4 regions of the Comamonas sp. FG99 genome follow, and region 1 is predicted to be linked to each of the others. Evidence: predicted binding sites of a transcription regulator. Region 1 holds the regulator's gene; each other region holds the start of a gene.
What was found. Region 1 encodes sigma-54, which starts transcription at its own class of promoters, with help from an activator protein. Its sites were predicted from a motif close to TGGCANGNAANCTGCTTT; they were not measured.

Region 1 (7,888 bases):
GACTTCCTGGCCGGCAAGAGCGTCAAGGCCGACGACCGCGAATTCACCGCCAACGGCGACGTGGCCGACTACGACAACGTGCGCCAGTTCGCGGTGGCCTACCTGCGCAACGAGCAGGACAAGGACCTGCAGGCCTTCAACCTCAAATTCGACGAGTACTACCTCGAATCCAGCCTCTACACCTCGGGCCGGGTCGAGAAGACCGTGCAGCGCCTGGTGGCCAACGGCCATACCTACGAGCAGGACGGCGCGCTGTGGCTCAAGTCCACCGACTACGGCGACGACAAGGACCGGGTGATGCGCAAGAAGGACGGCAGCTACACCTACTTCGTGCCCGACGTGGCCTACCACATCGCCAAGTGGGAGCGGGGCTTCCACAAGGTGGTCAACATCCAGGGCACCGACCACCACGGCACCATCGCGCGCGTGCGCGCCGGCCTGCAGGCTGCAGGCGTCGGCATTCCCCAGGGCTATCCCGACTACGTGCTGCACACCATGGTGCGGGTCGTCAAGGGTGGCGAAGAGGTCAAGATCAGCAAGCGCGCGGGCAGCTACGTCACGCTGCGCGATTTGATCGAGTGGACCAGCAAGGACGCGGTGCGCTTCTTCCTGCTCAGCCGCAAGCCCGACACCGATTACACCTTCGACGTCGACCTGGCGGTGGCGCAGAACAACGACAACCCGGTGTACTACGTGCAGTACGCCCATGCGCGCATCTGCTCGGTGCTGCGGGGCTGGCAAGAGCAGGGCGGCGCGGGCGCCGGGGCGCTGCAGGGGGTGGACCTGTCCGCGCTCGAAGGCCCGCAGGCCCAGGCGCTGATGCTGCAGCTGGCCCGGTATCCCGAGATGCTCACCGCCGCCGCCAGCGACAACGCGCCGCACGATGTAACTTTTTATTTGCGCGACTTGGCGGCCTGCTATCACAGTTACTATGACGCCGAACGCATCCTGGTGGACGACGAGGCTGTCAAGCTGGCGCGCCTGGCCCTGGTGGCCGCCACCGCACAGGTGCTGCGCAACGGGCTGGCCACGCTGGGCGTCAGTGCGCCGGAGCGCATGTAATTGCAGAGAGAAACGAGACCGTTCATGCGACAACATCAACGCGGGGGAACCATTCTGGGGCTGATCCTGGGCCTGCTCGTCGGCCTGGGGGCTGCGCTGGCGGTGGCCATCTACGTCACCAACGTGCCGGTGCCCTTTGTCAACAAAGGTGGCGTGCGCACCGACGCCAAGGACAAGGAAGAGCAGCAGCGCAATCAGAACTGGGACCCGAACTCGCCCCTGTACGGCAAGAACCCCGCGCGCAGCAGCACGCCCGCGGTGCAGGGCGTGGTGGTGCCCGATCCGCCCAAGCCCGGCGCCGACACCGCGCCGCCGCCGCCGGCCGTGGCGACCAAGCCCGAGGTGGTGCTGCCCGACACCAAGCCGGGCGCGGCCAAGACGGCCGACAAGGCCAGCGACAAGCCCACAGACAAGGCGGGCGACAAGACCGCCGTTGCCAAGCTCGATCCCAAGGCCGGCCAGTCGGCCGATCCGCTGGGCGACCTGGCCAAGTCGCGCGGCGCCGCTGGCGCCGCCGATCCCTACCAGTATTTCGTGCAGGCGGGGGCTTTTCGTACCCAGAACGACGGCGAGGCGCAGCGCGCCAAGCTGGCGATGATGGGCTGGGAGGCCAGGGTCACCGAGCGCGAGGTGAACGGCCGCGTGGTGTACCGCGTGCGGGTGGGCCCCTTCGCCAAGCGCGACGATGCCGACGGCCTCAAGGGCAAGCTCGATGGCGCTGGCGTCGATGCGCAGATCGTGCGCGTGCAGCGTTGAACTTTTTCGCTGGCCCCCGCTCCCATAGCCACTACCGCACCAGGAGAAAGCTTTTTATGAAACGCCGTGATTTCTCGTTGACCGCCGCTTCGGTGGCGGCCGCATCCCTGGCCCTGCCGACGCAGGGCGCCTTGGCCCAGGCCAAGTTCAAGGAGGGCAAGGACTATGTCAAGCTGCGCACGCCGGTCAATCCCGAGGCGCCCGCCGGCAAGGTCGACGTGATCGAATTCTTCTGGTACAGCTGCCCGCACTGCAACGCCTTCGAGCCCGAGTTCGAGGCCTGGGCGAAGAACGCGCCCAAGAACCTGCAGGTGCGCCGCGTGCCGATCGCGTTCAACAACACCTTCGTGCCGCAGCAGAAGATCTACTACACGCTGGAGACCATGGGCAAGATCCCCGAGGTGCATGTCAAGGTGTTCCACGCCATCCATGTGGAGCGCCAGCGCCTGAACAAGGACGACGAGATCTTCGCCTTCATGGAAAAGCAGGGCCTGGACATGGCCAAGTTCAAGGAGGTCTACGGCTCCTTCTCGGTGGCCAACCAGGTGCGCAAGGCCACCCAGCTGCAGGACGCCTATGGTGTCGAGGGCGTGCCCGCGATGGGCGTGGCCGGCAAGTACTACACCGACGGCACCCGCGCCGGCTCGATGACCAATGTGCTGCAGGTGGTGGAATACCTGGCGGCGCAGTCCAAGTCGTAAATCTCTGGAATCGCCAAGGATTGCCAAGGCCCAAAGCCCGCGTCAGCGGGCTTTGGGCTTTTTCCGCGGGCCGCGGCGACACGAAGTGAACAGGCCTTGGGGCCATTTCCGGTGAAGGCGCCGGGCAGGCTGGCTACAATCGGCGGAGCAAAAAACATGCCGCGTATGAAGATTCGTTTCATTTCTGGGGTTCTCGCTTTGGCCATGCTGGCCTGGGGCGGTGGTGCGCATGCGGAAAAAGCCGACCGCATGAAGCCCATGAACATCGAGGCCGACGAGGGCCAGCACGACGAGCTCAAGCAGACCAGCGTGTTCACCGGCAATGTGGTGGTGACCAAGGGCACCATCGTCATCCGCGGTGCCAAGCTGGAGGTCAGCCAGGACCGCGACGGCTACCAGCGCGGCGTGGTCACGGCCGGCGCCGGCAAGCTGGCGTTCTTCCGCCAAAAGCGCGATACCCTGCCGGGCGCGCCCGCCGAGTACATCGAGGGCGAGGGCGAGGTCATCACCTACGACGGCCGCGACGACACCGTGCACCTGAACCGCCGGGCCGAGCTGCGGCGCTACCGCGAAACCACGCTGACCGACCAGGTCAGCGGCTCGGTGATCGTCTACAACAACCTGAGCGACACCTTCACCGTCAACGGGCAGAAATCCGCGCAGGCCAGCGAGCCCAAGCCGGGCGCCAAGAGCGGCGGCCGGGTGCGCGTGATGCTGTCGCCCAAGGATTCGCAGGGCGCGGGTAGCGGTGGCAGCGGGGGTGGCAGCGGCGCCAAGCCGGCCGCGCCGCCCGCTGCCGGGCCTGGCACGCAGCTGCGCTCCAGCCCGCAGCTCAATGAAGGGGCGAAATAATCGTGGCGGAGCCTGTCAGCACCATCGCGGTGCGCGAATTGGCCGCCGGCAGCGACCTGAGCTGCCTGGAGGCGCGGCACCTGCAGAAGTCCTACGGCAGCCGCAAGGTGGTCAAGGACGTGTCGCTGTCCGTGCGCAAGGGCGAGGTCGTGGGCCTGCTGGGGCCCAACGGCGCCGGCAAGACCACCTCGTTCTACATGATCGTCGGCCTGGTGCGCAGCGACGCGGGCGACATCCTGATCGACGGCCACTCGGTGGCCAACATGCCCATCCACCAGCGTTCGCAGCTGGGGCTGTCGTACCTGCCGCAGGAGGCATCGATCTTCCGCAAGCTCAGCGTCGAGGACAATGTGCGCGGCGTGCTGGAGCTGCAGCGCGACGAAGGCGGCCGGGCCTTGCCGCGCAGCGAGATCGAGCGCCGCCTGACCTCGCTGCTGCAGGAGCTGCGCGTGGAGCACCTGCGCGAATCGCCGGCGGTGGCGCTGTCCGGCGGCGAGCGCCGGCGCGTGGAGATCGCCCGGGCGCTGGCCACGCAGCCGCGCTTCATCCTGCTGGACGAGCCGTTCGCCGGCATCGATCCGATCGCGGTGATCGAGATCCAGCGCATCGTCGGCTTTCTGAAGGACCGCGGCATCGGCGTGCTCATCACCGACCACAACGTGCGCGAGACCCTGGGCATCTGCGACCACGCCTGCATCATCAGCGATGGGCGGGTGCTGGCGCAGGGCACGCCGCAGGAGATCGTCGAGAACGCCGATGTGCGCCGGGTGTACCTGGGCGAGCACTTCCGCATGTGATCCGAGCGGGCCTGTAGAGTCGTGTCCATGATGCCCGGCCTGTCGCTCAAGGTTTCGCAGAACCTGACGCTGACCCCGCAATTGCAGCAGTCCATCCGGCTGCTGCAGCTGTCCACCCAGGAGCTGCAGCAGGAAGTGGAGCAGATGCTCGACGAGAATCCGTTCCTGGAGCGGGCCGAGGATGAGGCCGAGACAGCGGCGGAAGCCGCGCCGCGCGAGCCGGCCGCCGACGAGGTTGCTTCTGATTTTGTAGCTGATAGCGTGCGTGAGACAAGCGCCACCGCCGAGTTCGATGCCGAACCCGTGGCCGAGGTCAGCGCCGAAGCCCTGCCCTGGGAGGGCGACGACGGCCGCGACACCGCCACCGACGACTGGGGCGGCGACATGCCGGCGCGCGGCGCCGGCAGCGACGACGAGGACTACTCCGCCCTCGACCACACCCATGCCCACGAGTCGCTGCAGGACGCGCTGCACCGCCAGGCGCTGGCGCTGCGGCTGTCGCCCGAGGACCGGGCCGCGCTGTATTTCCTGATCGAATCGCTTTCGGACGACGGCTATCTCGAAGAGCCGCTGGTCGAGCTGGCCGGAAACCTGGCCGACGCGGAGGATGCCGAGGCGCTGGACACCGTGATGCACCACCTGACGGTGGCGCTGCGCCTGTTGCAGAGCATGGAGCCGGTGGGCGTGGGCGCGCGCAACCTGCAGGAATGCCTGGTGCTGCAGATCAAGGCGCTGCAGCGCGGCCGGCACAAGAGTGCCGAGGCGCTGGAGACGGCCCTGCTGGTCTGCCATGAGTCGCTCGATCTGCTGGCGCGCCGCGATGTGCGCAAGCTGGTGCAGCTCACCGGCTGCAAGGAGGCGGTGGTGCGCGAGGCCATGGCGCTGATCGCCGGGCTGGAGCCGCGCCCGGGGCGCCCCTACGCCAACGTGGAGCGCAACGTGATCGTGCCCGACGTGATCGTGCGCCCGGGCGCCGCCGCGCGCGCCGGCCAGGCGCCGCAGTGGCGGGTGCAGCTCAACCCCGAGGTGATGCCCAAGCTGCGCGTGCACGATCTCTATGCCAGCGCCATGCGCGGCCACAAGGGCGAGCAGGGCCATGCCGGCATGCAGCAGCGCCTGCAGGAGGCGCGCTGGTTCATCAAGAACATCCAGCAGCGCTTCGACACCATCCTGCGCGTGTCGCAAGCCATCGTGGAGCGGCAGAAGAACTTCTTCGTGCACGGCGAGCTGGCCATGCGCCCCATGGTGCTGCGCGAGATCGCCGACGAGCTGGGCCTGCACGAATCCACCATCAGCCGCGTGACCACGGCCAAGTACATGGCCACGCCGCAGGGCACCTTCGAGCTCAAGTACTTCTTCGGCTCGGGCCTGGGCACCGAGGCTGGCGGCAGCGCGTCCAGCACCGCGGTCAAGGCGCTGATCAAGCAGCTGCTCGATGCCGAGAATCCGAACAAGCCGCTGTCGGACAGCAAGATCGCCGAGCTGCTGCAGCAGCAGGGCATCGAATGCGCGCGCCGCACCGTGGCCAAGTACCGCGAGGCGCTGCGGATACCGCCGGCCAACCTGCGCAAGACGCTGTAGTCACAGCACCATCTGCTGCCCGGCCTGCAGCATGGCGTCGCGGAACTCCTGCGTCAGCGCCGACAGATGGCCTTGCTCGCGCCACAGCAGCGCCAAGTCGTGCTGCCAGCGCATGCCTTCGCCCGCCAGGCCCACCAGCCCGGCGCCTTCTGGCTGGCCCAGCGTGTGCGATGGCAGCATGCCGATCAGGTCGGTGTGGCGCAGCAGCTCGGTGAAGGCGAGCTGCGAGCCATTGCTCTCCACCGCGATGCGCGGCAGCGGCAGCCCCAGCCGCACGAAGCGCTGGTTCAGCCATTGCCGCAGGTAGATCGAGCTGGCGGGCACGATCCAGCGCTCGCGCGCCAGGTCGGCAAAGCCGCGCAGCTCCTGCAGGCGCGGATGGCTGGCGCTGACCGCGATCTGCACCTGCAGCGCGCCAATGGGCGCGACCGCGATCCCGGCGGGGATCTCGTCCGGGATCGAGGCGCACACCAGATCGACCTCGCCGGTCTGCAGCTGCGCCAGCAGGTGGGGGCTCAGGCTGGTGGAGACCGAAAAGGTGGCCAGCGGGCGCGATGCCAGGAAGCGGCGCATCACCGGCGACACCAGGCTGGGCAGCAGGTGCGGCAGTGTGGCCAGGCGTACCTTGCCGGCGCGCGCGGCGTGCATGTCGCCCATCTCGGCATGCATCGCGTCGAGCGTGATCGAGATGTTCTGCGCGTACTTGGCGAAAGTGCGGCCCAGCTCGGTGAGCGCGATGCCCTGGCGCGAGCGCTCGAACAGCCTGAGCCCGGTCTCGGCCTCGAGCCGGGCCAGGGTCTTGGTCAGCGTCGACTGCGACACGCCCAGCTCGGCGGCGGCCTGGTTCAGGCTGGGAAAGCGGGTGACCGCCTGGAAGGTCTGCAGGTCTTCGATGCGCATGGTGGTATCCCGGATATTCTCACAAGGCATTGCAATGCCAGCTTGTGGGAATTACTGATAACGGATGTCTTTCCTACACTGAAAACGCTGTAACGGCCGTGAATCCACGGCAAGCCCCACGTATCAGGAGACATCATGCAATCACAGTATTCCAGCAGCCGGCGCGCATGGCTGCAGCTGGCGGCTGGCTGCGGCGCGGCATTGTGCGCGCCGCTGGGCCGGGCGGCGCCGGCCTGGCCGGCCAGGCCGGTGAGCCTCATCGTGCCTTTCCCCGCGGGCGGGCCCATCGATACCCAGATGCGGGCACTGGCCCATGCGCTGTCGGCGCAGGGGCCGGCGGTGGTGGTGCTCAACCAGCCTGGCGCCAGCGGCACGCTCGGCCCCACCACCATGGCCCGGGCCGCGCCCGACGGCGCGACGCTGGCGGTGATCACCACCGCGGTCTTTCGCCTGCCGCACCTGCAGAAGGTGAGCTACGACCCGCTCAAGGACTTCAGCTACATCGTCGGGCTGACCAGCTACACCTACGCGGTTTCGGTGCCGGCGGGCTCGCGCTGGAAAAGCCTGGCCGAGGTGGTGGCCTATGCCAGGGACAATCCCGGCAGGCTCAACGTGGCGGCCGTGGGCACCGGCTCGCTGGGGCAGATCGCCACCGGCCAGTGGCAGAAGAAGGCCGGCATTGCGGTGAACTATGTGCCTTTCAAGGGCGGCGCAGATGCCATGGCCGCACTGCTGGGCGGCCATGTGGATGTGATGTTCGAGGCCGGCTGGGGCGCGATGGCCCAGGCCGGCAAGGTGCGCCTGCTGGCGGTGGCCGAGCCCGGGCGCCTGCCGGGCTGGCCCGATGTGCCCACGATGGCCGAGCTGGGCTATGACATCACGGTGCAGTCGGTCATCGGCATTGCCGGCCCCAGGCAGATGGATGCCGCGCTGGTCGCCCGCATCCAGGATGCGATCCAGCGCGCCACCCGCGACGGGAACTACCAGCGCGCGCTGGCTATGGAATCCATGCCCGACCGCTTCCTCGGCGCGCGCGACTACTCGGACTATGCCGCGCGCCAGTTCGCGGCCGACCGCGACAATATCCGCGAACTGGGATTGGCCCTCCAATGACGGCGCACCTGCAAGCAGCGGACATGGCCACCGGCTACGATGCGGGTTACTGGCGCGGGCGGGGCGTGGGCGAGGCCGAGTGGCGGCTGCGCCAGGACCTCGCGGCGTTGTACCGCGCGGTGCAGC
Region 2 (7,888 bases), on a different contig from region 1:
CAGGCCGTAGACATAGGCTGGATCGAGCCCGATCTCGCCCGCGCGCGCCACCACCGCGCTCTTGTAGGGCATGGGAAAGCGCTGCTGCACATCCACCACCGACTTGGTGCGCTCGCTGGTGTTGATGCAACGGTCCCACACCTGGCGCTGGCAGGCCCAGTCGGCGGCGGCCAGCAGCTCGGCATCGCCGTAGCCGCCGGGCGTGTGCAGCGCGACGCCGTAGTTCCACTCGCGCACGCCTTCGCTGCGCAGGCCGATGTTGATGGCGTACAGGCCGCGCACCAGGCTCGGGTCGGCGCGCACCCTGGCCTTGGCCTGCTCGTCGATGCCGGGAGCGCCGCTTTGCATGCTGACCTTCTGGCCCAGCTCCTCCAGCGCCAGCTGCTCGTAGAAGCCCTGGGGGCCGGCGATCTTCTGGAACAGCTCGCGCGCCTGGCTGGCCTCGGTCTCGCTCACCTTGCCCTGCTGCAGCGCCTTGGCGCGCCAGTAGATCCAGGTGCTGTCGGCGCGGGCCTCGTCGCTCATCGCCTCGATGCTCTTGCGCACCGCCTGCCAGTTGCCCACGCGCAGCGCAGCGCGCGCCTTCCAGGCCAGCATGTCGTCGCTCAGGCGACTGTCCTTGCCCACGCGGGCATAGGCCGCCAGCGCATCGGACGAGAGCTTGAGCGCCTGTTCCTTGCCGATCACGCCCCAGACCCAGTCGCGCTGCTCGGCCGCCAGCAGCTCGCCCCAGCGGGCGCTCATCAGCGTGGCCGCGCCGTCGGGATTGTCGGCCGCCACCCGCACCAGCGCCAGCGCGGCCAGCTCCTGCTGCACCTTGCCCTGCAGCCTGGCCTTGGTCAAATACTTGGTGGGGCCATTGAGCACATCTTTCAGCGCCGGCAGCTGCATGGGCGCGACGATCTCCACCGCCGCGCGCGCGGCGCGCAGCCGCCCGGCCTCCAGCGCGATGCGGGCGCGGCGCCAGATGTCGCCCTCGCTGAGCTTGCCGGCGGTGAACAGCTCGCCGGCCGCGTAGTTGCAGCCGTCCTCATAGTCGCGCTGGGCATACCAGTTGGCCTTGACGGTGCGCGCGATGTCGTCGGCCTTGCCGCCCGACAGCAGCTCCACCACGCCGGCGTAGCACTGCACCTCGCGGTCGTCGCCCATGCGAAACGCCGGATGCAGCGCCGCGAAATTGCTCCAGTCGCGCCGCTGGCCCAGCAGGCGCAGCCAGTCGTTGCGCAGGCGGTCTTCCTGGTAGGTGCCGGCCCAGCGCGCCAGAAAAGCCTGCACCTCGTCGGAGCCGGCCTCGCCCAGCCGCGCGCGCAGCTCCCAGTAGGCGGCCCAGGGTTCGAGCACATGGCCGTGGGCGGCGGGCAGCAGCTGCGCGAGCCGCAGCTTGTCGCGCTTGAGATAGGCCTGCTGCATGTCCAGCAGCACTTCATCGCCCGCATTCTGTGCCTGCGCCGCAGGCCACAGGCTGGCGCCCACCAGTACCGCCAGCAGCGGCTTGAGAAAAACTTTCCAACGCATGGACCGCAACCTCGAAAACAATCTGAAAAATCATACACATTCGGTGTTTTCACCAAGATTGCTCGGACAAATTGCCCCACCCCGCGGGTTTCGGCCGCGGGCCTGCCGCATGCTGTCACAATGCGGCGAGTCGTGACACTGGAGGAGCCCCCGGATGGATAAAGCAGCCCTGCGCAAGACCCTGGTGCAGCAGCGCCTGAACATGCCCGACCGGCTGCGCAGGTCGGAACAGTTGATGCAGGTGCTGCGCTTCTGGCTGACGGAGCGCACGGATACGGTGATCGGCGCCTACTGGCCCATCAAGGGAGAGTTCGATCCGCTGCCCGCGCTGCACCGCTGGAAAGAAGACGGCGCGCTGATGGACGAGCCGCTCTTGCGCCGCATCGGGCTGCCGGTGGTCAACAAGCAGCACAAGACGCTGACCTTCCACGCCTGGCACCCCGGCTGCCCGATGGAGGAAGACGCCTACGGCATCCCCAAGCCCAAGGACACCGAGCTGATCGTGCCCACGCTGCTGTTCGTGCCCTGCGTGGGCTATGGCCCCGGCGGCTACCGCCTGGGCTACGGCGGCGGCTTCTACGACCGCACGCTGGCCGCGCTGCAGCCGCGCCCCTACACCGTGGGCCTGGGCTATACCAACGGCTTCATCGACGACCTGGAGCCCGAGCCGCACGATGTGCCGCTCGACGCCATCCTCAACGACAACGGGGTGGTGTGGCCGGTGTGAGCCGCTTCCAAAAGAAGAGCTATTAGCGATTTATACACAATGATTTCCATATAAAAACCATTTGAAAATAAGCAGCAATAGGCGCTAGCAGCTACTCTTTTTGAAAATTTGCCGCCAGCAAATCGGCCACCTGCCGGCGGGCTATCTCATGGCCGTGGGTGGCCGCCTTGGCCATCCACATCAGCGCCTCGGCATGGCCGGCGCCGCCCTCGGGCTGCGGGCCGGCGGCGTGCAGGATGGCCAGCCAGTGCATGGCATCGGCCTCGCCCTGCCGCGCGGCCTGCAAGAGGAAATACCGCGCCGCCGCAGCAGCGCTGCCGGCCTCGCGCAACGCCGCCAGCGCCAGCAGCGCGCCCATCTCGGCCTGGGCCGCCGCCTCGCCCCCATCGGCCCGCAACAGCAGCTGCACCTCGTCGCCGGCCAGGGCCAACGGCAGCCATGGCTGCACCGCCGCGAACGGCACCAACGCCCGCCCACCGGCCAGGCCCAGGCGCGGCACCCGGCCGGCCTCGATGCGGCGCTGCCAGGTACGGACGCTGCGCCCGGTCAGCACCGCGGCGGCATGCAGGCTGAGGGCCAGGGAAGGCATGGCTGGGCTCATGCGCCAATATTAGCAACGAACTATTGAATTTTTGTCATTGATTTACAAAGACGATCAATCGCCGTCGCGGCACCCCGTGCGACAGCTTTTGCATGTCGCATGCATGGCGGCGACAAATGGCCTCCTCAGGATCGAATAACCGGATTTTCCTGGCTGGCACGATGGTTGCGTTGGATGGCTCCGTTCAGGCACAAGGCCTGGCGCAGGCTCAAAAGCCTGATTCTTCACCGAGGGAGGCATTCAACATGAAAGTGAACCAGCAGCTGCAAAAGGGCTTTACCTTGATCGAGCTGATGATCGTGGTGGCGATCATCGGCATCCTGGCGGCGGTGGCGCTGCCGGCGTACAACGACCATGCGAAGAAGGCCAGGATATCCGAGCCGATTCTGGCGCTGGGCTCCTGCCGCACCGCGATCACCGAAAAATACCAGACCGGCATCGCGGCGCCGGGCGCCGGCGCGTGGGGCTGCGAGAGCAAGGCCGGGGCGGCGCTGTCGAAACATGTGAAAAGCATCAAGACCAACGATGACGGGGTGGTCGAAGTCGTGCTTCAGGGCATGGGAGACGCCAGCCTGGACAACCTCGCCATCTACCTGGAACCCCGGGATGCCACGGGTGCTGCCCTCAAGGCCGCAAGCACCCTGGGGGCCAGCCCACTGGCCAATGTGCAGGTCAACCAGTGGGCCTGCGGCTATGCGGACGCCAAGCTGGCGAACTTCCTGCCCGGCTCCTGCAGCATCAAGTGGAGCAAGGCCCCGGCGGGCTTCAAGGACGCCGGCGGCGCCTGATACCGCGCGCCGCCCGTCGCGCAGGGCGCCGCAGGCGGCCCCATGTCCATGCCCTGGACATGAGCATGGTTGCGCGCAATTTATTTCAAACGATATAATTACAAATGAAATTAAATAAATACCCACCATGAGCATCGAATCCCGCCGCAACCGCCTGCTCGCAGGCAAATCCCCGCAGCTGCGCGACGCAGTGGCCGCATCGCGCGCGCTGCTGCATGCGGCCCATCTGCTGGAGCAGCGCATGGACGCAGCGCTCGCGCCCTGCGGGCTGCACATGCGCGAATACCTGGCGCTGCGCCTGCTGGCCGACAGCGTGCACGAGCCGCTGCGGCCCACCTCGCTGTCGGTGGCGCTGGATGCCACGCGCACGCAGATCACCCGCCTGCTCGACGGGCTGGAGAAAAAGGCCCTGGTGGCGCGCTCGGCCCACGAGAGCGACCGCCGCAGCCAGCAGCTGGCACTGACCGAGGCCGGCGCCGAGTTGCTGGCGCGCGCGGTGCCGCTGGCAGAGGCGGTGTATGCCAGCGCCTGGGCGCCGCTGCAAGAGCACCAGCTGCCCGCCCTGGCCGGCCAGCTGCAGCTGGTGCAAGCCCATCTGCACGCCAACCAGCCATGACCACCCGCCCATTCCAGCAGTTGGTGCACCAGGAGAAGCAGCGCCTGCTGATCGCGGTGATCTGCGCCATGGTGGGCATGGAGTTCCTCGAAAACGGGATGTTCGTGTTCGCCTCGTCGCACATCCTGGGCGCGATTGCCGCGGCGCCGCAGGAGTTCGCGCTGGTGCAGATGGCCTACGCGGTGGGCAATATGCTGATGGTGGCCCTGCAGCAGTGGCTGACGCGGCATTTCGGCTACCGCCACTACCTGCTGCTGGCGCTGGCGTTGTTCGGCCTGGGCGACATCGGCTGCGCGCTGGCCACCAGCCTGCCCGAGCTGATCGCCGCCCGCATGCTCGAAGGCATGGGCGGCGGCGCGTTCTTCCTGAGCACGCGGGTGCTGATCCCGCTGCTGTTCTCGGCCTCGCTGCGGCCGCTGGCCTCGCGCTGCTTCATGCTCAGCATCTTCGGCGTGGGCGTGGTGGCGCCGCTGCTGTCGGCCACGCTGGTGGACGGCTGGGGCTGGCAGTGGGTGTTCTGGATCGTGCTGCCCATCGCGGCGCTGGTGGCCGTGGGCGTGCGCTGGCTGCTGCCGCGCCACCTGGGCAAGAGCGCGCAGCCGGTGCGCTGGTCGCTGGTGCCGATCGCGCTGTTCCTGCTGGCCGTGGGCTCGGTGCAATGGGCGTTTTCCGAGGCGCGCTACGAGCTGTTCGAGCGGCCCGAGCTGCTGGCGCTGGCGGTGCTCGCGGGCGTCACGCTGCTGGGCCTGTTCAGCCTCCACCAGTGGCGCCACGACGAGCCGCTGCTGCACCTGCGCGACCTGGGCAACCCGGGCTTCCTGGCGGGGCTGGCGCTGTATGCGATGTACTACTTCATCGTCAACTTCAGCAACTACCTGTTCCCGCAGTTCGCGCAGCAGGGCCTGGGCATTCCGGTGCTCACCACCGGCTGGCTCAACAGCTTTGCCGGCGCGGTCTCCTTCGTGGCGGTGGTGCTGTACATCCGCTACTCGGCCCGGGTGGCCAACAAGCGAGCGATGATGATGGCCGGCTGCCTGTGCATGGCCGCGGCGGCATGGTGGATGGCCTCGCTGCCGCCGGATGCGCCGCTGCCCGCGCTGTACGGCGCGCTGGCCATCAAGGGGTTGTTCGGCGTGCTGATGATCCTGCCGGTGGCGGCGCTGACCTGGCGCGCGCTGGGCGACGCCCATTTCGCCAAGGGCTACCAGACCAAGAACGTGATGCGCCAGATGACGGTATCGCTCGCGTCCGCGGTGGCCGCGGTGGCGCTGCAAAACGGCCATCTGGCCCAGTACGGCGAGCTGGCCGGCCGCATCAGCCCCGGCAATCCCGCCGCGGTGCAGTGGCTGCAGCAGGCGCAGCACCGCTTCGAGCAACTGGGCTACACCGCCGGCCAGGCGCACGGCGCGGCCATCGGGCAGCTGAGCGCGCTGGTGGACCGGCAGGCCATCTTCATCGCCTGCCAGCACCTGTACCACTGGGTGGCGGCGATCGCGCTGGCGGCAGGGATGATCGTCATGCTGCAAAAGCGCTTGAAATAGCTTCGGTAAACTGGGGCGATTCTTGGAGGCCCCATGCTGCAACTCTATATCGGCAACAAAAATTATTCGTCCTGGTCCATGCGCGCCTGGGTGCTGCTGCGCCAGGCCGGCATTGCGTTCGAGGAAAAATACGTGCGCTTCGACAGCTTCGACGCCGGCTCGCAGTTCAAGCGCACCATGCTCGCGGCGAGCCCCACCGGCACCGTGCCGGTGCTGGTCGACGGCGCAACCACCGTGTGGGACAGCCTGGCGATAGCGGAATACGTGGCCGAGCGCTTTCCCGCCAAGCAGCTGTGGCCGCAGGACGCCGCCGCCCGCGCCACCGCGCGCAGCGTGGTGGCCGAGATGCACAGCGGCTTCAGCGCGCTGCGCAGCGCCTGCGGCATGAACATCGAGGCCGACCTCGCCCCTGTCGGGCGCGTGGTCTGGCGCGACAACGCCGGCGTGCGCCGGAACGTCGAGCGCCTCGTGGCCATGTGGAGCGCGCTGCTCGCGCGCCATGGCGGCCCGATGCTGTTCGGCGAATTCAGCGTGGCCGATGCCTACTATGCGCCGGTGTGCTCGCGCCTGAAGACCTATGCGCTGCCGGTGCCGGCCGAGATCGCCGCCTATGTGGAGCGCGTGCACCAGCTGCCCGCGGTGCGCGAATGGGTGCAGGCCGCGCTGGCCGAGCAGGACTTCGTGGCCATGGACGAGCCCTACCGGGCCGAACGCTGATGCGCGTCTACCTGGTGGGCGGCGCGGTGCGCGACCAGCTGCTGGGCCGCCCGGTGCATGACCGCGACTGGGTGGTGGTGGGCGCCACGCCCGAGCAGATGAGCGCGCAGGGCTTCGTGCCGGTGGGCAAGGATTTTCCGGTCTTCCTGCACCCCAAGACGCATGAGGAATACGCGCTGGCCCGCACCGAACGCAAGAGCGGGCGCGGCTACCGCGGCTTCGTGGTGCACACCGCGCCCGACGTGACCCTGGCAGAAGACCTGGCGCGGCGCGACCTCAGCATCAACGCCATGGCCGCCCCCGCGGGCTGGACGCGCGCCAGCGAGCTCTTCGACCCCTACCACGGCCAGCAGGACCTGCAGGACAAGCTGCTGCGCCATGTGACCGATGCCTTCCGCGAAGACCCGGTGCGCATCCTGCGGCTGGCGCGCTTCGCGGCGCGCTTTCACGATTTTGCGGTGGCCCCCGAGACCATGGCGCTGATGCGCACCATGGTGGCCGACGGCGAGGCCGACCATCTGGTGCCCGAGCGCGTCTGGCAGGAGCTGGCGCGCGGCCTGATGGAGCCGCGGCCCTCGCGCATGTTCGAGGTGCTGCGCGCCTGCGGCGCGCTGGCCGTGCTGCTGCCCGAGCTCGAGCGTCTGTGGGGCGTGCCGCAGCGCGCCGACTACCACCCCGAAATCGACACCGGCGTGCATGTGATGATGGTGCTTGACCGCGCCGCCGCGCTGCAGGCGCCCCTGCCGGTGCGCTGGGCCTGCCTGGCGCACGACCTGGGCAAGGGCAGCACGCCCGCCGAGGTGCTGCCGCGCCACATCGGCCACGAAGGGCGCAGCGTGCAGCTGCTCAAGCCCTTGCAGCAGCGCCTGCGCGTACCCAACGACTGCGCCGAGCTGGCCCTGGCCGTGGCCGCCGAGCATGGCAACATCCACCGCAGCGAAGGCTTCTCGCCCGCCGCCATCGTGCGCCTGCTGGAGCGCTGCGACGCATTTCGCAAGCCGGCGCGCTTCGCCGAGCTGCTGCTGGCCTGCCAGTGCGATGCGCAGGGCCGCCTGGGCCTGCAGGAGCAGCCCTACCCGCAGCGCGCCGCGCTGCTGGCGCAGCTGGCGGCGGCCCAGGCCGTCAACACCGCAGAGGTGGCGGCCTGCGCCGCGCGCCAAGGCAAGAAGGGAGCGCAGATCGGCGCCCTGGTGCACGCGGCGCGCGTGCAAGCCGTGGCTGCGGCCGCGCACCACGGTCATGCCACCGTCATCAATGCGTCACAGCCGCCACAGATACTCGGCGCGCAAGCGAACAACGGTGCCAAGGCGGACGACCCACCCTAGTCCAACGCATTCACCCCGTTGTCGCTCGACCTACAACGATTGACCCACGGAGTGAATT
Region 3 (7,888 bases), on a different contig from region 1:
AGGCCAGCACGATGTCGCGAACGGCATCTGGTCTCATGCCCGCTATTGTGCCTGCCGGCGCGCCAGGGCCGTGTCAGGCGGGCACGTTGACCGGCGACATGCCTTCGAAGAAAACTGTGCAGAATTGTTTCGCGACCTGCGCGATCGAGCCCTTGCGCGGGTTGTACCAGGCCTGGGCGTAGTTCACCGAGCCGAGGATGAACACGCGGCACAGGCCCAGGTCCACGTCGGGCCGCAGGTGGCCCTCGGCCTGCAGCTCCAGCAGCAGCCTGTCCCAGATCTTGCGGTGCTGCTGGTGGCGCTTGTCCTGCTGGCGCTGGAGCTTTTCTGGCAGCTGGCCCAGCAGCTTGCTGTTGGCGGCGGCGAAGTCGCTGTTGCTGACGAAGCCGTCCAGGATGCCGGCGACCGCGGCCTCGAAGCGCTGGCGGGCATCGGCGCCGGCGGGCAGGGCCTGCAGGTGGGCCTGCAGCGTTTGCTCGAAGCGCTCCACGCCATGCGCCATCACATGCTCGACCAGGTCTTCCTTGGACGAGAAGTGGTAGTAGATGCTGGCTGCCTCGATGCCGGCCTGCTCGGCAATCGCGCGCATGGTGGTGGCCGCGTAGCCATGGGCGCCCAGCATCTTGGCCGCGTAGTGCAGCAGGTTCTCGCGGGTGTCGGTCGCGACTGTGACAGGTTTTCTGGCCATCGGTACCCTTGTTCGATTGATCGTTAGTTAGGTATATGTTAGCCAATAAAGGGTGAGGCAGGACTGATTGTAGGGGGATGTTTTCCCGGGGGCGAAATGGTCGCTTACGTTTGCTGCTGCATATGGAAGCTGGCCAGGTCAGCATGCACCATGAAGGCTGGGCTGGCGGCGCGCGGCAAAGCAGACCAAGCGCTTGCAGGCAACATGCTCAATCCGCACCGTGCAGCAATGCCCGCCGGTACTGTGCCGCCTCGGCTGCATGGCTGGCGGCGATGCGCTCGGCGCCAGCCAGGTCGGCAATGGTGCGGGCCACGCGCAGCGCGCGGTGGACGCTGCGCGCCGACCAGCCGAGCCGGTCGGCGGCGTTTTGCAGCAGCGCCAGCGCGGCGGGCTCGGCCTGGTGGTGCGCATCGAGCCGCTGGCCCTGCAGTTGCTGGTTGTCCGTGCCCTGGCGCGCCAGTGCCAGCGCGCGCGCCGCCACTACACGCGCGCGCACCGCGGCGGACGGCTCCCCGGCCGGTGCCCGCAGCAGCTCGTGCGGCGGCAGCGGCGCGACTTCCAGGTGCAGGTCGATGCGCTCGAGCAGCGGGCCGCTGATGCGCGACTGGTAGCGCGCCACCTGGTCGGGCGTGCAGCGGCAGTCCCGCTGGCGCGAGCCCCGAAAGCCGCAGGGGCAGGGGTTCATCGCGGCGATCAGCTGGAAGCGCGCCGGGAACTGCGCCTGCCGTGCGGCCCGGGCGATGGTGATGTGGCCGGTCTCCAGCGGCTCGCGCAGCGCTTCGAGCGCGGCGCGGGGAAACTCCGGCAGCTCGTCCAGAAAGAGTATGCCCTGGTGCGCCAGCGAGATTGCGCCCGGCAGGGGCGGGTTGCCGCCGCCCACCAGGGCCACGGCGCTGGCCGTGTGGTGCGGCGCCTGGGTGCTGCGCCGGCCCCAGCGCGCGGGATCGAAGCGCCCGGCCAGGCTGTGCAGCGCGGCGTTTTCCAGCGCCTCGGTGACGCTCATGGCCGGCAGGATGCCGGCAAAGCGCTGCGCCAGCATGGATTTGCCTGCGCCGGGCGCGCCCAGCATCAGCAGGTTGTGGCCGCCGGCGGCGGCGATCTCCAGCGCGCGCCGGGCGCTGGCCTGGCCCTTGACGTCGGCCATGTCGGGATGCTCGCCTGCGGGCAGACTGGCTGGCGGTGCAAGCCGCTGCCAGCCTTCGGCAGGGGCATCCTCGCCAGGCGGATGCAGCGCGAAGTGGCGCACCACGTCGAGCAGGTGGCTGGCGCGGTAGACCTCGGCGCCGGGCACCAGGGCCGCTTCTTCGGCGCTGCCCGGCGGCAGCACCTGCCGCACCGGCAGGCTGCGCCGGTGCAGGTCCATGCTGGCGGCGAGCGCGCCGCGCACCGGCCGCAGCGCACCCGACAACGACAATTCGCCGGCAAACTCGTAGTGCGCGAGCCGCGTGGCATCGATCTGCCCGCTGGCCGCGAGTATGCCGATGGCGATCGGCAGGTCGAAGCGCCCCGAATCCTTGGGCAGGTCGGCGGGAGCCAGGCTGACGGTGATGCGCTTGCTGTGCGGAAACTCCAGCCCGCTGTTGGACAGCGCCGAGCGCACGCGCTCACGCGCCTCCTTCACCTCTACTTCCGCCAGGCCCACCAGCGTGAAGTTGGGCAGGCCGTTGGCCAGATGCACCTCCACCGAAACCGCGTGGGCCTGCAGCCCGGCCAGCGCCCGGCTTTGCACCATTGCGAGACTCATATTGCCCTCTCTTTGTTTTTGCCATGCCAAATTGCACCATGTTGGTGCAATTTGGCCGGTGCTTGTTGGTGCACCGCAGCGTGCAAGCATGGGCAAGAACCCGCGCGCTGGCAAGAGGGTGATGGCGGTAGATATCGCGGGATTGCAAATTTGATAGCTGTTGGTGGAAGTGGAGTGGGCGCTACTGGCATATTTTGTTGCAAATGGCACGCTACGTGCATTGCAACCGCTATCCAAGCAAGACGATGCAAAGGGGTGAATGATGGCGAAGTTGCACAGTGATGAACGTTCCGGCAAGCGCTGGGCCCTGGCCGCCCTGGTGGCGCTGGCGCCCATGGCGGCCAGCGCGCAATGGTCGGCCAACCTGGGGCTGACCACGAACTACAAGTTCCGCGGGCAGGACCAGAATACCGCGCATGCGCGGGTCATCAAGCCGGCGCTGCAGGGCGGCGTGGATTATTCGTTCGGCGAGTCGGGCTTCTACGTGGGCAACTGGAACTCGATGGTGAACTGGCTCGACAACAACAAGGTCGAGATGGATTTCTACGGCGGCTACAAGTTCAAGGCCGCCGATGTGGACTGGGACGTGGGCCTGCTGACCTATGTGTACCCGGGCAACACCACCGGCAACACCACCGAGGTGTACGGCGCCGGCACCTATGGCCCGCTGACGGTGAAATACTCGCACACCGTGTCCAAGGACTATTTCGGCTGGGCCGGCAACAAGGTGGACGGCTCGTCCAAGGGGCGCAACACCGGCTACCTGAACGTGGCCTACGCGCAAGAGGTCGCGCCGAAGCTGACGCTGAAGCTGGCGCTTGGCTATACGCGCTTTTCCAGCGACATCAAGGACCTGGGCGTGCCCAACTATGTGGACTACAGCGTGGGCGGCGCCTACGACCTGGGCGACGGTTTCGCGCTCAGCGCCGCCTGGGTGGGCGCCAACAAGCGCAGCTATTTCGGCTGGGTGAACAAGGGCCGCGCCATTGTGGCGCTGAACAAGACTTTCTAATCCATTGAGGAGCACATCATGACCATGAAGATGGTGACCGCCGTGATCAAACCCTTCAAGCTGGACGAGGTGCGCGAAGCGCTGTCGGACATCGGCGTGAACGGCATCACGGTGAGCGAGGTGAAGGGCTTTGGCCGCCAGAAGGGCCATACCGAGCTGTACCGCGGCGCCGAGTATGTGGTGGATTTCCTGCCCAAGGTGAAGCTGGAGGTGGCGGTGAGCGAAGAGCTGGTGGACCGGGTGATCGAGGCCATCGAGGGCGCGGCGCGCACCGGCAAGATCGGCGACGGCAAGATCTTCGTCGCGCAGCTGGAGCAAGTGGTGCGCATCCGTACCGGCGAGACCGGCAACGAGGCGCTCTGAGCGTGCGGAGGAACCAGGATCATGAAAAAATTTATTTCGATCATCACTTTTCTCGCGCTGCTGCTGACGGTGCGCGTGGGCATGGCGGCTGATTTTCCCGAGGCCAAGCTGAGCTTCGAGCTGGGCAAGTCCGAGCTGCCCGCCGACGCGGGCGCCGCGATCGGCCAGGTGGCCGACTACCTCAAGGCCACCAAGGATGCCAAGGTGCTGGTGTCCGGCTATACCGATACGTCGGGCGATGCCGCAACCAATGCCGAGCTGGCCAAGAACCGTGCCCTGGCGGTGGCCGCGGCGCTCAAGGCCGCCGGCGTGCCCGACGAGAGCATCGTCCTGAAAAAGCCCGACGAGGTTGAGAAGGTGGGCGACCCCGAGTCCGCCCGCGTCGTGGCCCTGACGCTGGCCGTCGCTGAGGCCGCGCCGGCCGCCGCTCCTACGCTGAGCGCGGGCGACACGGCGTGGATCCTGACGTCCGCGATGCTGGTGACGCTGATGGTCATTCCCGGCCTGGCGCTGTTCTACGGCGGCCTGGTGCGCGCCAAGAACATGCTCTCGGTGCTGGCGCAGGTGTTCACCATCTTCGCGCTCATCACCGTGCTGTGGGCCATCTACGGCTATTCGCTCACCTTCGCGGGCGAGGGCAATTTCTTCGGCGGCCTGAGCAAGGCCTTCCTGATGGGAATCAAGCCCGACACGCTGTCCGGCCCCATGCCCACGGTGCCCGAGTTCGCCTTCGTGTCCTACCAGTCCACGTTCGCAGCCATCACGGTGGCGCTGATCGTGGGTGCATTCGCCGAGCGCATCAAGTTCGCTGCCGTGCTGGTGTTCGGTGTGCTGTGGTTCACCTTCAGCTATGTGCCGATCGCCCACATGGTCTGGGGCGGCGGCCTGCTGGGCAAGGATGGCGCGCTGGACTTCGCTGGCGGCACCGTGGTGCACATCAACGCCGGCGTGGCCGGCCTGGTGGGATCCTATGTGCTGGGCAAGCGCATCGGCTTCGGCCGCGAGGCGCTGGCGCCGCACAGCCTGACGCTGACCATGGTAGGCGCATCGCTGCTGTGGGTGGGCTGGTTCGGCTTCAACGCCGGCTCGGCCGGTGCAGCCAACGGCATCGCTGGCCTGGCCTTCATCAACACCATCGTCGCCACCGGCGCCGCCACGCTGTCGTGGCTGCTGGGCGAGGCGCTGCACAAGGGCAAGCCCTCGATGCTGGGCGCGGCCTCGGGCGCGGTGGCTGGCCTGGTGGCGATCACGCCGGCCGCCGGTTTCGTGGGCCCGATGGGCGCCATCGTCATGGGCCTGATCTGCGGCATCGTCTGCCTGTGGGGCGTGAGCGGCCTCAAGCGCCTGCTCAAGGCCGATGACACCTGCGACGTGTTCGGCGTGCATGGCGTGGGCGGCATCGTCGGCGCCATCCTCACCGGCGTGTTCTGCGCCTCGGGCCTGGGCGGCCAGGAGCCTGCCAACTATGCGATGGCCGCGCAGGTGTGGGTGCAGGTCAAGAGCGTGCTGATCACCATCGTGTGGTCGGGCGTGGTGTCCTTCATCGCCTACAAGCTGGCCGGCATGCTGGTGGGCCTGCGGGTCTCGGAAGAGTCCGAACGCGAAGGCCTCGACATCAGCTCGCATGGCGAAGTGGCCTACAGCCGCTGATCAGTTTGCTTGCTTACTCCTTGGGGGCCGGACGGGTGACGAACCCGGCCGGCTTTTTTTTGGTGTTTTCTTAGATGGCGCCGGCGGTGCCTGGCTGGGGCCACAAGGCCAGGCCGCCTGCCAGGCTGAAGGCCTGGCCGTGGCCCAGGCGCCGCAGCGCGCGGGCGGCCTGGGCGCTGCGGTTGCCGCTGCGGCAGTAGAAGATCACCGGTGTTTCGGCGGGCAGCGCCAGCCATTGCGGCAGCGCGTTCAGCAGGCCCGACAGCGGCACCGCCTGGGTGCGGCCGCTGTCCGCATCCAGCGCCAGGGCACCGCCCAGCTGCTGCTCGTAGGGCTCGCGCACATCCACCAGCAGCGGCGCCGGGCTGGCCTGCAGCAGGGCCTGCGCTTGCCCGGGCGGCAGCTCGAGCCGCTGCGACTGGCTGGCCTGCGCCGCGGTGTCCGCGCAGGCCAGGGTGCTGGCGAAGCGGTTGTCAGGATCGTGCGCCGGCAGCAGCAGCGTGCGCGGGCCAACGGCCTGCTCCAGCGGGCCCGGCAGCACGCTGTCGCCCATGAAGGCGAAGCGCAGGCCGTCGCCTTCGTGCAGCAGGTAGGCCGTGGCGTCGGGTAGCGCCAGGCGCGCCAGTGGGCAGGCGCCCATCTCGATCTGCATGGCGCCCTCGGGCCAGCCCAGCGCGTCCACCGGGCCTGCGTCCTGCAGCTCGGGCGGCACGGCCGCGCGCAGCTCGTGCGCGGCAGACTGGTGGCTGCCATGGCTGCGTGTGCCCAGCACCGCGGCCAGCGTGAAGCCGCGGCAGCGCACCCATTGCGCCAGGCGCGGGACCAGCTCGGGCAGCGGGTCGATCACCACGCAGCGCTGGCTGGCGGCGTCGGCCACCAGGTAGCAGCAGGCGCCATCGACGGCAAAGCGCGTCAGCAGCGGGGCCGTGCCGTGCTCGGTGGCTTGCGGCGTCTCTACCAGGCAGTTGGCGCGCAACGCGGCACCGCAGGCGCGGATGCGGGTGCAGGCTTCGTCGATCATCGCTGTCGGGTCGGCCGCGCCGAAGGACATGCGCACCGCGGCTGCGGTCTGCCAAGCGGGCAGGCCCATGGCCTCGAGCACATAGCTGGGCTGTGCCTTCGATGCGCTGCAGGCCGAGCCGCCGCTGACGCGCAGGCCCGCGGCGTCGAACAGGTCCAGCAGCAGCCTGGAGCTGAGGCCCGGCACCGCAAAATTCAGCGTGGTGGGCAGGCTCAGCGCCGGCGGCGCATTGAACACCAGCCCGGCGAATGCATCGCGCAGGGCCGACTCCAGTCGGCCGCGGTGGCCGGCCAGTGTGGCGGCGTCGGCGAAGGTGCTGCCGTCCTGCAGTGCCTGCAGCACCGCGCCCAGGGCCGCGATGCCTGCCATGTTCTCTGTGCCGGCGCGCAGCGCGCCCTCCTGGCCGCCGCCGGCGAGCAGCGGCGTGAACGGCGCGCCCTCGCGCACGTAAAGCATGCCTATGCCCTTGGGCGCATAGAGTTTGTGGCCGGAAAACGGCGCGTAGTCGATGCCGCGCTCGATCGGCTTGAGCGCCAGCTTGCCCAGCGCCTGCACGCCGTCGACCAGCCACAGCGCCGGGCTGCCGCGCAGCGCCTCGGCAATGCCGTCCAGGTCGCTGACCACGCCGGTCTCGTTGTTCGCGGCCATGGTGCAGACCAGTCCCGCCGAGGGCGCCTGCGCGCGCAGCCAGTCCAGGTCGTGGCGGCCGTCGGTGCCGACCGCAATCGCCTGCATCGGCAGGTGCAGGCCCAGCACCGCGTTCCAATGCCTGAGCGCCTCGGGCACCGCCTTGTGCTCGGTGGCGCCGTACAGCAGCTGCAGCGCCACCGCCTCGCCCGCATCCTTGCGGCGGCGCAGCGCGCTCAGCGCCGACAGCACGGCGGTCTGGATGCCCTCGGTCGCGCCGCTGGTGAAGAGCAGCTGGCCGGTTGGCACCGCCAGCACGCGGCGCGCGGCGGCGCGTACTTCGTCGAGCAGTGCGCGGGCCTTCAGCCCGCTGCCGTGGATGCTGCTGGGGTTGCCGTAGGTATCGGCCATCACCGCCAGCGCGGCAGCGCGGGCCTGGGGCAGCACGGGGGTGGTGGCATTGGCGTCGAGATAGATTTCCATGGCGCCAATTGTCCGGACCATGGCAGGGCATACGCATGCAAAATCAGCTGGTTATGGCATTATGTTTGGAATTAAATTCCAATATTCATGCAAAAACTAAAACTGGATTCTATTGATCGCAAGCTGCTGGAGCTGCTTCAGGCCGATGCCGAGACCCAGGTCGCGGATCTGGCGGCGCAGGTCGGCCTGTCGGCCACGCCGTGCTGGCGCCGCATCCAGCGGCTCAAGGAGGCGGGCGTCATCAAGCGCCAGGTGGCGCTGGTGGACCGCGACAAGGTGAATGTCGGCGTGACCGTCTTC
Region 4 (7,888 bases), on a different contig from region 1:
GATGGTGGCGATGAAGCCCATGTCGTGCTCCACCACCATCAGCGAGTGCCGGCCCTTGAGCGCGAGGAACAGCTCGGCGGTGCGCGCGGTTTCCTCGTCGGTCATGCCGGCCACGGGCTCGTCGAGCAGCAGCAGCCTGGGTTCTTGCACCAGCAGCATGCCGATCTCCAGCCACTGCTTCTGGCCATGGCTGAGCAGCCCGGCCTGGCGCGTGATGCTGCCGGCCAGGTGGATGGTGTGCAGCACCTCGGCGATGCGGTCTTTCTGCGCGCCGCCGAGCGCGAAGCGCATGGATGCGGCCACGCCCTTGTGCGTCTTCAGCGCCAGCTCCAGGTTCTCGAACACGCTGAGCTGCTCGAACACCGTGGGCTTCTGGAACTTGCGGCCTATGCCCATCGCGGCGATCTCGGGCTCGCTGTAGCGCAGCAGGTCGATGGTGGAGCCGAAGAACACGGTGCCGCTGTCGGGCCGGGTCTTGCCGGTGATGATGTCCATCATCGTGGTCTTGCCCGCGCCGTTGGGGCCGATGATGCAGCGCAGCTCGCCGGGCGCGATGTCGAGATTCAGGCCGTTGATGGCCTTGAAGCCGTCGAAGCTCACATGCACGTCTTCCAGGTACAGGATGCGGCCGTGGGTCACATCCACTTCGCCGGCCACCACGGGCCGCGCCATGCTGGCGCTGCGCCCGCCCGACTCGGTGCTGCGGTAGTGCTGCAGGCGCTGGTTGCCGGCTTCCATCAGGTCGGGTGTCATGCCTTGGCTCCTTGCAGCGGGGTGGATGCGCGCGCCTGGGCGCGGCGCCTGGCGCTCCATTCGCGTACCTGGCGCGGCAGGCGGATCAGGCCGCCGGGCATGAACAGCGTCACCACGATGAAGAGCGCGCCCAGCACGTACAGCCAGGACTCGGGCGCCGCCATGGTGAGCCAGCTCTTGCCGCCATTGACCACGAAGGCGCCGATGATCGGGCCCGCCAGGCTGGCGCGCCCGCCCACCGCGGTCCACACCGCCATTTCGATGGAGTTGCCCACGCTCATCTCGCCGGGGTTGATGATGCCCACCTGCGGCACATAGAGCGCGCCGGCCAGGCCGCACATCATCGCCGAGATGACCCAGACCGAGAGCTTGTAGGGCAGCGGGTCGTAGCCGCAGAACATGGTTCGCGACTCGGCATCGCGCACCGCCTGCAGCACGCGGCCGTATTTGCTGCGGATCAGCCAGCGCGAGAACAGAAAGCAGCCCAGCAGCGCCAGCCCCGACAGCGCGAACAGCAGCACGTGCATGGCCTGCGTGTTCAGCGGGAAGCCGAGAATGCGCTGGAACCCGGTGAAGCCGTTGTTGCCGCCAAAGCCCGTCTCGTTGCGGAAGAACAGCAGCATGGCCGCATAGGTCAGCGCCTGGGTGATGATGGAGAAATACACACCCTTGATGCGCGAGCGAAAGGCGAAGTAGCCGAACACGCCGGCTATCGCGCCCGGCACCAGCAACACCAGCACCGCGGTGGCCGCGAAGCTGCCCGACAGCGCCCAGTGCCAGGGCAGCTCCTTCCAGTCCAGAAATCCCATGAAGGCCGGCAGCGCGCCGGGCCCGGCGGCCTCGCGCATCAGGTGCATGCCCATCACATAGCCGCCCAGCGCGAAGAACAGGCCATGGCCCAGGCTCAGGATGCCGGTGTAGCCCCAGATCAGATCAATCGCCAGCGCCACGATCGCATAGCACATGAACTTGCCAAGCAGCCCGATCAGGTAGTCGGACAGATGCAGCGCGCTGCCCTCGGGCACCAGCAGGTTCAGCGCCGGCGCCAGCGCGCAGACCGCGACGAGCGCTGCCAGGAAGACGGCCCAGCCCCGGGCGCCGAGCAGCGGCTCGGGCTGGGGCAGTTGCAGATCGATCTTGGTTGCCATGGCTCAAGCCTCCGCGCTGCGGCCCTTCAGGGCGAAGATGCCCTGCGGACGTTTCTGTATGAACACCACGATGAACAGCAGCACCGCGATCTTGGCCAGCACCGCGCCGGTCCAGCCTTCGAGCAGCTTGGACAGCACGCCCAGGCCCAGCGCCGCGTACACCGTGCCCGCGAGCTGGCCCACGCCGCCGAGCACCACCACCAGGAAGGAGTCGACGATGTAGTTCTGGCCCAGGTCCGGCCCCACGTTGCCGATCTGGCTCAGCGCGCAGCCGGCCAGCCCGGCGATGCCCGAGCCCAGCGCGAAGGCATAGGTGTCGGTGCGTGCGGTGTTCACGCCCACACAGGAAGCCATGGCGCGGTTCTGGGTGACGCCGCGCACGAACAGGCCCAGCCGCGTCTTGGCGATCATGAAGGCCACCGCGCCCAGCACCGCGAACGCGAAGACGATGATCGCGATGCGGTTAAACGGCAGCGTGAGGTTGGGCAGCAGCGCCAAGCCGCCGCTCATCCAGGCGGGGTTTTCCACGCCCACGTTCTGCGCGCCGAACAGGCTGCGCACCGCCTGCTGCAGCACCAGGCTGATGCCGAAGGTGGCCAGCAGCGTCTCCAGCGGGCGGCCGTAGAGGAAGCGGATCACGCCGCGCTCCAGCACCGCGCCCACCAGCGCGGCGGCGCCAAAGGCCACCGGCACCGCCACCACCAGGTACCCGCCGAACCAGGCCTCGGGCAGCCAGCGCTGGAACAGGGCCTGCACCACATAGGTCGCGTAGGCGCCAATCATGATCAGCTCGCCATGCGCCATGTTGATCACGCCCATCAGGCCATAGGTGATCGCCAGCCCCAGCGCGGCCAGCAGCAGCACCGAGCCCAGGCTCAGGCCGCTGAAGACCGCGCCCGCCCGCTCGCCCCAGGCCAGGGATTCGGCAATCGCCGAGAGCGCGGTGCGGATCGCCTTTTGCACCGCGGGGTCGCTCTCGTCGGCCAGGCGCTGGTTCAGCAGCAACTGTGTCTCGGGCGTCTTGAGCTGGGCCAGCTGGCGCACCGCCCGCAGGCGCTGGGCGGCATCTTCGCTGCCCAGCAGGCTGGCGGCGCGGGCGCGCGCCAGCAGGGCCTTGACCTCGGCATCCGTCTCGCCGGCCAGCACCTTGTTGATCAGGGGCAGGCGCGCGGCATCCGGCTCGTCGGCGAGCTTGCGCGCCGCGGCGCGGCGCGCCTGCACATCGCTGCCGGCGAGCGCCAGCGCGGCCTGCGCCGACTCGATCACGCCGCGCAGGTAGTTGTTGTTGACCACTTCCTCGGCATCGGCCGGCAGGGCCGCGGCCGCACCGGTGGCGGGGTCGAGCGCGCGCTCGCCATCGACGATGTAGGCCTTGCCGCCGGCGGTGCGCACTGCATCGTCGGCCAGGGCCTGCAGGTAGGCCGCCAGCCGGCCACCGTCGCCGGGCTCCAGCACCGCGGCGTTGATCGCCTGGGCACGCGCGTCGCTGCCATCGGCGGCCGCCATCGCGAAGGCCTGATCGGCCGTGAGCGCATGGCCGGGCAGGGAGAGCAGCATGCCCAAGGCGCCGGCCAGTGCTATGCGCAGGATTTTCATAGTCAAATCAACCTTCGGCACTTAGCCCAGCTATCGTTTCTAAATCACTTCCCATGAAACCGGCACGCTCCATCAGCGGGCACCGAGGAAGGGCCGCCCCGCCCCGAAGGTGCCGCCCCCCTCCAGTGCGAAGCACCAGAGAGGGGGAGGCGGCGCAGCCGCTCAGGGGGTGCCTCATTTCATGTCGGGCTCGTCCTTCTTCTTGTCATTGCCTTCGATATAAGGGCTCCAGGGCTGGGCCTTGATCGGACCCTTGGTCTTCCAGACCACGTTGAACTGGCCGTCGGCCTTGATCTCGCCCACCATCACCGGCTTGTGCAGGTGGTGGTTCTTCTCGTCCATCTTCACGGTGAAGCCGTCGGGCGCGGCAAAGCTCTGGCCGGCCATCGCGGCGATCACCTTGTCCACGTCGGTGCTCTTGGCCTTTTCCACGGCCTGCTTCCACATGTGGATGCCGATCCAGGTGGCCTCCATCGGATCGTTGGTCAGCGGCTTGTCCTTGTGGCCCGCGATGCCCTTGGCCTTGGCGTAGTCGCTCCACTGCTTGATGAAGGCGGTGTTCGTGGGGTTCTTCACGCTCATGAAGTAGTTCCACGCGGCCAGGTGGCCCACCAGCGGCTTGGCATCCACGCCGCGCAGCTCTTCCTCGCCCACGCTGAAGGCCACCACGGGCACGTCCTTGGCCTTGAGCCCGGCATTGCCCAGCTCCTTGTAGAAGGGCACGTTGGAGTCGCCGTTGATGGTGGAGATCACCGCCGTCTTGCCGCCGGTGGAGAACTTCTTGATGTCGGCCACGATGGTCTGGTAGTCGCTGTGGCCGAACGGCGTGTAGGTCTCCATGATGTCGGCCTCCTTCACACCCTTGGACTTGAGGAAGGCGCGCAGGATCTTGTTCGTGGTGCGCGGGTACACATAGTCGGTGCCCAGCAGCACGAAGCGCTTGGCACCGCCGCCTTCCTTGCTCATCAGGTATTCCACCGCCGGAATAGCCTGCTGGTTCGGCGCGGCGCCGGTGTAGAACACGTTCTTGGAAAGCTCCTCGCCCTCGTACTGCACCGGGTAGAACAGCAGGCCGTTGTTCTGCTCGAACACCGGCAGCACCGACTTGCGCGACACGCTGGTCCAGCAGCCGAAGACCACGGCCACCTTGTCCTGCGTCAGCAGCTGCTTGGCCTTCTCGGCGAACAGCGGCCAGTTGGAGGCCGGGTCCACCACCACGGGCTCGAGCTTCTTGCCCAGCACGCCGCCCTTGGCGTTGATGTCGTCGATGGCCATGAGCACCGTGTCCTTGAGCACGGTCTCCGAGATGGCCATGGTGCCCGAGAGGCTGTGCAGCACGCCGACCTTGATGGTATCGGCTGCCTGGGCGCTGGCGCCCATCAACGACAGGCCGGCGACAGCCGCTGCTGCGGCCAGGGTTTTCATGGCGGTGCGACGCTCGAACATGGCTTTACCTTTCAAGAAAGTGGAGAACCCGATACAGGCCAGGAACCGTTTTCCCGGCCTTGGCGAAGCCCTCAAGCAAGCCGCGTGCCATGCCCGTTTCATTCTGATGCACCGCAGCAGCGCGCTGCACTTGCGCGGGCCCGCAGGCACCAGACTGGTGCATGCCGGCACCACAAACCAGCATCCGGGCACCGCATGCACGCAGCCGTGCAGCGCGCATGCACGGATTTGGAGTCCTGCGCCCCAAACCAGCTGGCACGGCCCTTGCATCGTGCAGCGGCATGGAACTCTCTCCCCGCGAAAAAGACAAGCTGCTGATCTTTACCGCAGCACTGCTGGCCGAGCGCCGCAAGGCGCGCGGCCTCAAGCTCAACTACCCCGAGGCGGTGGCGCTGATCAGCGCCTTCGTGATGGAGGGCGCGCGCGACGGCCGCACGGTGGCCGAGCTGATGAGCGCCGGCCGCGGCGTACTTGGGCGCGCCGACGTGATGCAAGGCGTGCCCGAGATGATTCCCGACATCCAGATCGAGGCCACCTTTCCCGACGGCACCAAGCTGGTCACGGTGCACGAGCCGATCATCTGAAGCCGCCATCCTCCCCCCTCCCCCCTCTCCACCCAGCACCAGCAGCCATGAAAAAAATCAGCACCCTCGCCCTTGCCGGCCTGCCCGCCGCCGCCCTGGCCCATATGGGCGGCCAGCCGCACACGCATGGCCTGGCCGACAGCTTCCTGCAGGGCCTGGCCCATCCCTTCACCGGCCTCGACCACCTGGCGGCCATGCTGGCCGTGGGCGCCTGGAGCGCGCTGACCTTTCCCGCGTTGCGGGCCGCCTGGCGCGTGCCGGCCGCCTTCGTGGCGCTGCTGGTGGCCGGCGCCTTGGCCGGCTTTTCCGGCCTGTGGGTGCCGGGCGTGGAGCCCATGATCGCGGCCTCGGTGCTGGTGCTGGGCCTGCTGGTGGCGGTGCAAAAGCGCATGCCCTGGGTGCTGGCCGCGGCGCTGGCGGGCGTGTTCGCCTTCTTCCATGGCGCGGCGCATGGCTACGAGCTGGCGGGCGACGCCGGCCTGGCGGCGCTCGGCGCGCTGGCCGGCATGGCCCTGGGCTCGGCGCTGCTGCATGTCGCCGGCATGGCGCTGGGCCATGTGGCGATGCAGCGCCACCAGTGGCTGGCCCGGGTGGCTGGCGCGGCCACCGCGCTGCTCGGCGCCTTCTTGCTGACCCGGCTGGCCTGAGGGGAAACCGCATGATTCCTGGAGAACTGCTGATCGACGCGGGCGAGCACGCCCTGAACCCTGGCCGCCGCACCCGCACGCTGGTGGTGCACAACGCCAGCGACCGCCCCATACAGGTGGGCTCGCACTACCACTTTGCCGAAACCAATGCCGGGCTGGCATTCGAGCGCGCCGCGGCCCATGGCATGCGGCTGAACATCGCCAGCGGCATGGCGGTGCGCTTCGAGCCGGGCCAGCAGCGCACGGTGGAGCTGGTGGATATCGCCGGCGCGCGGCAGATCTACGGCTTTCGCGGCCTGGTTCAAGGAGCACTCTGATGGCCACCATGGACAGGCGCGCCTATGCCGAGACCTATGGCCCCACGGTGGGCGACCGGCTGCGGCTGGCAGATACCGATCTCGTCATCGAGGTGGAGCAGGACTTCACCCTGGCCGCGGGCGGCTATGGCGAAGAGGTGAAGTTCGGCGGCGGCAAGACCATACGCGACGGCATGGCGCAGTCGCAGCGCAGCCGCGCCGAAGGCGCGGCCGACACCGTGCTGACGAATGCGCTGATCATCGACCACTGGGGCATCGCCAAGGCCGACATCGGCCTCAAGAGTGGGCGCATCGCCGCCATCGGCAAGGCCGGCAACCCCGACACCCAGCCCGGCGTGGACATCATCATCGGCCCCGGCACCGAGATCATCAGCTGCGAGGGGCTGATCGTGACCGCCGGCGGCATCGACACCCACATCCACTTCATCTGCCCGCAGCAGATCGAGGAGGCGCTGGCCAGCGGCGTGACCACCATGATCGGCGGCGGCACCGGCCCGGCCACCGGCACCTTCGCCACCACCTGCACGCCGGGGCCCTGGCATATGGAGCGCATGCTGCAGGCGGCCGACGCCTTCCCGATGAACCTGGGCTTCCTGGGCAAGGGCAACGCCAGCCTGCCGGGCGCGCTGCACGAGCAGATCGCCGCCGGCGCCATCGGCCTGAAGCTGCACGAGGACTGGGGCAGCACGCCGGCGGCCATCGACAACTGCCTCGCCGTGGCCGAGCAGACCGACACCCAGGTCGCCATCCACACCGACACGCTCAACGAATCGGGCTTCGTGGAAGACACCGTGGCCGCGTTCAAGGGCCGCACCATCCACACCTTCCACACCGAGGGCGCGGGCGGCGGCCACGCGCCCGACATCCTGAAGGTGGTGGGCGAAGCCAACGTGCTGCCCAGCTCGACCAACCCCACCCGCCCCTATACGGTGAACACGCTGGACGAGCATGTGGACATGCTCATGGTCTGCCACCACCTGGACGCCGGCATCGCCGAAGACCTGGCGTTTGCCGAAAGCCGCATCCGCAAGGAGACCATCGCGGCCGAGGACATCCTGCACGACATCGGCGCGATCAGCATGTTCAGCTCCGACAGCCAGGCCATGGGCCGGGTGGGCGAGGTCATCCTGCGCTGCTGGCAGACCGCGCACAAGATGAAGCTGCAGCGCGGCGCCCTGCCGGGCGACGGCGCGCGCAACGACAACTTCCGCGCCCGGCGCTACATCGCCAAGTACACCATCAACCCGGCCATCGCCCACGGCATCAGCCACGAGGTCGGCAGCATCGAGGTGGGCAAGTGGGCCGACATCGTGCTCTGGAAGCCGGCCTTCTTCGGCGTCAAGCCCGCCTGCATCCTCAAAGGCGGCAGCATCGCCATGGCGGCCATGGGCGACCCC

Region 2: the regulator sigma-54 is predicted to act here: its motif matches at 2,998-3,015, upstream of ACODRX_RS06540 (pilin).
Region 3: the regulator sigma-54 is predicted to act here: its motif matches at 2,637-2,654, upstream of ACODRX_RS10595 (TorF family putative porin).
Region 4: the regulator sigma-54 is predicted to act here: its motif matches at 5,016-5,033, upstream of urtA (urea ABC transporter substrate-binding protein).

The regions. Positions count from the first base shown of each region.
Region 1 covers NZ_JBMDII010000024.1:13,227-21,114, reverse strand. The annotation lists gene argS (arginine--tRNA ligase) at 1-1,062, shown strand, start outside; gene ACODRX_RS16505 (SPOR domain-containing protein) at 1,087-1,818, shown strand; gene ACODRX_RS16500 (thiol:disulfide interchange protein DsbA/DsbL) at 1,875-2,519, shown strand; gene lptA (lipopolysaccharide transport periplasmic protein LptA) at 2,685-3,371, shown strand; gene lptB (LPS export ABC transporter ATP-binding protein) at 3,374-4,168, shown strand; gene ACODRX_RS16485 (RNA polymerase factor sigma-54) at 4,196-5,749, shown strand; gene ACODRX_RS16480 (LysR family transcriptional regulator) at 5,750-6,649, opposite strand; gene ACODRX_RS16475 (tripartite tricarboxylate transporter substrate binding protein) at 6,785-7,762, shown strand; gene ACODRX_RS16470 (class II aldolase/adducin family protein) at 7,759-7,888, shown strand, end outside.
Region 2 covers NZ_JBMDII010000007.1:23,537-31,424, forward strand. The annotation lists gene ACODRX_RS06525 (lytic transglycosylase domain-containing protein) at 1-1,515, opposite strand, end outside; gene ACODRX_RS06530 (5-formyltetrahydrofolate cyclo-ligase) at 1,670-2,242, shown strand; gene ACODRX_RS06535 (hypothetical protein) at 2,334-2,831, opposite strand; gene ACODRX_RS06540 (pilin) at 3,089-3,631, shown strand; gene ACODRX_RS06545 (MarR family winged helix-turn-helix transcriptional regulator) at 3,759-4,247, shown strand; gene ACODRX_RS06550 (MFS transporter) at 4,244-5,788, shown strand; gene ACODRX_RS06555 (glutathione S-transferase family protein) at 5,822-6,505, shown strand; gene ACODRX_RS06560 (multifunctional CCA addition/repair protein) at 6,505-7,830, shown strand.
Region 3 covers NZ_JBMDII010000012.1:130,724-138,611, reverse strand. The annotation lists partial or broken gene ACODRX_RS10610 (DUF2868 domain-containing protein) at 1-37, opposite strand, end outside; gene ACODRX_RS10605 (TetR/AcrR family transcriptional regulator) at 74-688, opposite strand; gene ACODRX_RS10600 (YifB family Mg chelatase-like AAA ATPase) at 897-2,432, opposite strand; gene ACODRX_RS10595 (TorF family putative porin) at 2,695-3,444, shown strand; gene ACODRX_RS10590 (P-II family nitrogen regulator) at 3,469-3,807, shown strand; gene amt (ammonium transporter) at 3,829-5,457, shown strand; gene ACODRX_RS10580 (aminotransferase class V-fold PLP-dependent enzyme) at 5,528-7,588, opposite strand; gene ACODRX_RS10575 (Lrp/AsnC family transcriptional regulator) at 7,676-7,888, shown strand, end outside.
Region 4 covers NZ_JBMDII010000005.1:71,059-78,946, reverse strand. The annotation lists gene urtD (urea ABC transporter ATP-binding protein UrtD) at 1-753, opposite strand, end outside; gene urtC (urea ABC transporter permease subunit UrtC) at 750-1,901, opposite strand; gene urtB (urea ABC transporter permease subunit UrtB) at 1,905-3,497, opposite strand; gene urtA (urea ABC transporter substrate-binding protein) at 3,672-4,943, opposite strand; gene ACODRX_RS05045 (urease subunit gamma) at 5,225-5,527, shown strand; gene ACODRX_RS05040 (HupE/UreJ family protein) at 5,575-6,174, shown strand; gene ACODRX_RS05035 (urease subunit beta) at 6,186-6,491, shown strand; gene ureC (urease subunit alpha) at 6,491-7,888, shown strand, end outside.